DNA from 2 places in the Morganella sp. BCCO 40_0007 genome. Region 1 is predicted to be linked to the other one. Evidence: predicted binding sites of a transcription regulator. Region 1 holds the regulator's gene; the other holds the start of a gene.
The links. Region 1 encodes PhoB, which activates phosphate uptake and scavenging genes when phosphate is short. Its sites were predicted from a motif close to CTGTCATAAAACTGNCNNAT; they were not measured.
Positions count from the first base shown of each region.

Region 2: the regulator PhoB is predicted to act here: its motif matches at 662-681, upstream of pstS (phosphate ABC transporter substrate-binding protein PstS).

Region 1 covers NZ_JAVBIN010000001.1:415,423-417,913, forward strand. The annotation lists gene sbcD (exonuclease subunit SbcD) at 1-603, opposite strand, end outside; gene phoB (phosphate regulon transcriptional regulator PhoB) at 936-1,625, shown strand; gene phoR (phosphate regulon sensor histidine kinase PhoR) at 1,656-2,491, shown strand, end outside.
Region 2 covers NZ_JAVBIN010000004.1:109,543-112,033, reverse strand. The annotation lists gene envZ (two-component system sensor histidine kinase EnvZ) at 1-492, shown strand, start outside; gene pstS (phosphate ABC transporter substrate-binding protein PstS) at 788-1,828, shown strand; gene pstC (phosphate ABC transporter permease PstC) at 1,913-2,491, shown strand, end outside.

The DNA.
Region 1 (2,491 bases):
GCGGACAGATTCCGATGTTTTGGCACCGACAGTGGTCAGGTGGCCTGTCATAATGACGGGGATCTCCGCACCCAGCGCTGTCCGTTTTGCAACCGCTTTGTCATAAAGGATCTGATAGTGTGTCTGTATGGCCGTCAGCAGTGCCTGTTGTTTTTCAGCTTCGGATTGTCCGGCCTGACTTTCCAGAATATCCCGCGGCCGCAGAAACGGTACTGCGCAGATAATCGCGCCGGGCTGGTTTTGTTTATTATTCAGTACAATCAGATCCCGGCCCGGTTCCGGTCTGGCGATGACATCCACATTCAGGCAGGCCATCAGTTCGCGTGACTCATTCAGTGTGGCAACGGCATCATGATTCCCGGCAAGTACAATCAGATGACAGCCGGTCTGCTGCAGTTGTGCAACAAAACGGTTATACAGTTCACGGGCGTAACTCGGCGGTGAGGCGGTATCAAAGACATCACCGGCGATAATCAGGGCATCCGCCTGCTGTTCTTTTATCAGGTTTATCAGCCAGTCTGAAAACTGCAAATGTTCCTGTAACCGGTTTTTAGTGTAAAAATACTGTCCGAGATGCCAGTCTGATGTGTGAATGATTTTCATATATATAGTTATTCCTGCCGGGAAAACTGACCGCACATTCTGTCCGCAATATGGTGTTCGCGTATGGTGTTCGTGTACGGTGCCCGCGCATTCGTGTTAGGCGGTTTACTGAAAACAGAGTATAACGGAAATCAGCCGGTAAGAATAAATATTGGATGAATATCCAGTGTTTTACGATCTGACACGCATTTTGTGTGTAGTATGTCAGTTTAATGACATTATCTTTGCGGTGCAGCCTGAGGTATCGGCTGATATTCATAAATCTGTCACAAAAGTGACGCATAATCGCGGCACTGTCTGATGAAATGAATTAACGGTAAACAGGGAACGCCATGGCAAGACGAATTTTAGTCGTTGAAGATGAAGCACCTATCCGTGAAATGGTCTGTTTTGTTCTGGAGCAGAATGGCTATCAGCCTATTGAGGCAGATGATTATGATGCGGCCATCGCCCGGCTGGTGGAGCCTTTCCCTGATCTTGTCCTGCTGGACTGGATGATTCCGGGCGGCTCCGGCATTCAGGTTATCAAACATATGAAACGGGACAGCCAGCTGCGGGAAATCCCGGTGATGATGCTGACGGCACGCGGTGAAGAGGAAGACCGTGTAAAAGGTCTGGAAACCGGCGCGGATGATTATCTGACCAAACCGTTCTCACCGAAAGAGTTAGTGGCCCGTGTTAAAGCGATTCTGCGGCGCATCTCCCCGATGGCGGCAGACGATCTTATCGCGATGAACGGCCTGACTCTCGACCCCGCCTCCCACCGCGTGACCAGTAATGAGAACCCGCTGGAAATGGGGCCGACAGAGTTTAAACTGCTGCATTTTTTTATGACTCATCCGGAGCGGGTTTACAGCCGTGAACAACTGCTTAACTATGTCTGGGGCGAAAACGTCTATGTTGAGGATCGCACGGTGGATGTGCATATCCGCCGCCTGCGTAAAGCACTGGAAGCGGACGGACATGATAAAATGATACAGACAGTCCGGGGAACGGGTTACCGCTTCTCTGTCCGTTACTGATGATAATGATAAACCGCAAGAGGATCGCGCGTGCTTGAGCGTCTTTCGTGGAAAAAAATTGTACTGGAATTACTGATTTTCTGCCTTCCGGCACTCTTTTTATCACTTTTTTTCGGCCATACCGGCTGGTTTCTTGCCGGTGCACTGTTTGCCGCTGCCATCTGGCACAGCTATAACTTACTGAAACTGTCCGGCTGGCTGTGGCTGGATCGCAGTATGCTGCCGCCGCCCGGCCGCAGCAGCTGGGAACCGATTTTTTATGGCATCTACCAGCTTCAGCAGCGTAACCGCAAGCGCCGCCGTGAACTCGCCACACTGATCAAACGCTTTCGCAGCGGAGCTGAATCCCTGCCTGACGCGGTGGTGATGATGACGGAAGACGGCAATATTTTCTGGTGTAACAAACATGCCCAGAACCTGCTGGGGTTCCGCTGGCCGGATGATAACGGACAGCACATCTTTAACCTTCTGCGTTATCCGGACTTCAGCCGCTATCTGACTCAGGGGGATTATACCCTGCCGCTGACACTGGAACTGAATAACAGCAGCATGATGGAATTGCGCATCATGCCGTATTCGGAAGGACAACTGCTGATGGTTGCCCGTGATGTGACGGAAAAACGTCGTCTCGAAAACTCACGGCGTGATTTTTTCGCCAATGTCAGTCATGAACTGCGCACCCCGCTGACTGTTTTGCAGGGTTACCTGGAAATGCTTGCTGATCAGGATTTTGATAATCCGATGAATAAAAAAGCAATTCTGACCATGCAGGAACAGACTCGTCGTATGGATGGTATGGTCAGGCAGCTTTTGCAACTGTCAAAAATTGAAGTGGCGGTCAAAAGCGGGCTGGATCAGGTGGTAGA
Region 2 (2,491 bases), on a different contig from region 1:
GAGCAGTTTATGGCGTATCTGCGTACCGGCCGTGAAATGGAGATGATGCATCTGGAACTGACATCCATTCTTAATGAAGTGACTGAAGCGCACATCCACTCGGATGTCACACTTCAGAATGATGTTATTCAGGCGCCGGTTTATCTCACCGGTAACCCGATTGCGATTAAACGCGCGCTGGGCAACATGCTGGTCAATGCCACCCGCTATGGTAACGGCTGGATACGTGTCAGCAGTGGCCTGGATGGGCATTTTGCCTGGTTTCAGGTGGAAGATGACGGCAACGGTATTGATGAGGCGGATATCCCGCACCTGTTCCAGCCGTTTGTGCAGGGTGAGAAAGCGCGCAGCAATAAAGGCACCGGATTGGGGCTGGCGATTCTGCGCCGTATTGTGGATGCGCATGACGGTAAAGTTGAGGTCGGCCGCAGTCAGCGCGGCGGATTCCGTATCCGCGTGATGCTGCCGCTGCCGGATGACAGAGACGATTAATTATTGTGACAGCGGCATGTCATCGTCATGTGGCTGTCATAAATCCCTGCGGTAAGCGATTATCCCGGGGGTTTTGTTTTTAATCTCAATAAAATCAGTTTGTTGGTTGTGTCTCCTGCTTTTGTTCTTTCGCATCATTTTTCCGCTTTTGTGTTCCCGCGCACCTGCAGTGTCATAAAACTGTCATATAACCTACATATTATTGTCACCAGATTGTCCTATTTTCCCTCATGTTCCGACATTAACCAGATACAACGTTTATCGTCATTATCTATAAATCCCGTCAGGAGGGATCATGAAACCGATGCGTACCGCAGTAGCCACTGTTATGGCAGCGACACTTTCTCTCTCTGCATTTTCTGCATTTGCCGCGACCAGTCTGACCGGGGCGGGTGCAACATTCCCTGCGCCGGTGTATGCGCAGTGGGCTGATACTTACCAGAAAGAAACCGGTAACAAAGTCAACTATCAGGGGATTGGCTCCTCCGGCGGCGTGAAGCAGATTGTCGCCAACACTGTTGATTTCGGGGCGTCAGATGCGCCGCTGTCCGAAGATAAACTGGCCGCTGATAACTTATTCCAGTTCCCGACCGTAATCGGCGGTGTGGTACTGGCCGTCAACCTGCCGGGTCTGAAGTCCGGTGAACTGGTGCTCGACGGTAAAACCCTGGGTGATATCTACCTGGGTAACATCAAAAAATGGAATGACCCGGCAATTACCAAACTGAACCCGTCAGTGAAACTGCCGGATCAGGATATCGCGGTTGTCCGTCGTGCGGATGGTTCCGGTACCTCGTTCGTCTTCACCAGCTACCTGTCCAAAGTCAGCCCTGACTGGAAAGAGAAAGTCGGCGCAGGCTCTACCGTTAACTGGCCGGTCGGCCTGGGCGGTAAAGGTAACGACGGTATCGCAGCGTTCGTTCAGCGTCTGCCGGGCTCTATCGGTTACGTGGAATACGCCTACGCCAAACAGAACAAACTGGCTTACACCAAGCTGATTTCTGCGGACGGTGATGCGGTTTCCCCGACCGGTGAAAGCTTCAGTAACGCAGCGCGTAAAGCCGAGTGGACAAAAAGCTTCGCTCAGGATCTGACTAACCAGCCGGGGCCGAATGCGTGGCCGATTACCTCCACGACCTTTATCCTGGTTCACACCAATCAGAAAGATGCCGCCAAAGGGCAGGAAGTTCTGAAATTCTTTGACTGGGCATACAAGAACGGCGGTGAGCAGGCAGAAAAACTGGATTATGCAGTACTGCCGCAGGAAGTGATTGAACAAGTCCGTGCATCATGGAAAACCAGTGTCAAAGACAGCAGCGGTAAGCCGCTGTACTGATGCGGCAGATGATGAAGTGATTTTGAATTACCAGTAATTGATCCCCCCGTACCGGGGGGATCTGTGTTAAAGACGGAAGCGACTATGGCCGAACTGAACACGGCAATGAAACCACCCGGCAAACGCGGCGACCAATTTTTCAGTGCCCTGGTAAAACTGGCGGCGCTGATTACGCTGTTGTTGCTGGGCGGAATTATTATTTCACTGATTATTGCGTCCTGGCCGAGTATTGAAAAATTCGGCTTAGGTTTCTTATGGAATAAAGAGTGGAACCCGCCGGCGGAAGAATACGGGGCACTGGTACCGATTTACGGCACCATCGTGACCTCGGTTATCGCACTGCTGATTGCCGTCCCGGTGAGTTTCGGGATCGCGCTGTTCCTGACAGAACTGGCACCTAACTGGCTGCGCCGCCCGCTGGGTATCGCAATCGAACTGTTAGCGGCTATTCCGAGTATCGTTTACGGCATGTGGGGACTGTTTGTCTTTGCCCCGTTATTTGCCACCTATTTCCAGCAGCCGGTCGGCGAGGTGATGTCGAGCATCCCGATTGTCGGCGAGCTGTTCTCCGGTCCGGCATTCGGTATCGGTATTCTGGCGGCGGGTGTTATCCTCGCCATTATGATCATCCCTTATATTGCCTCGGTCATGCGTGATGTGTTC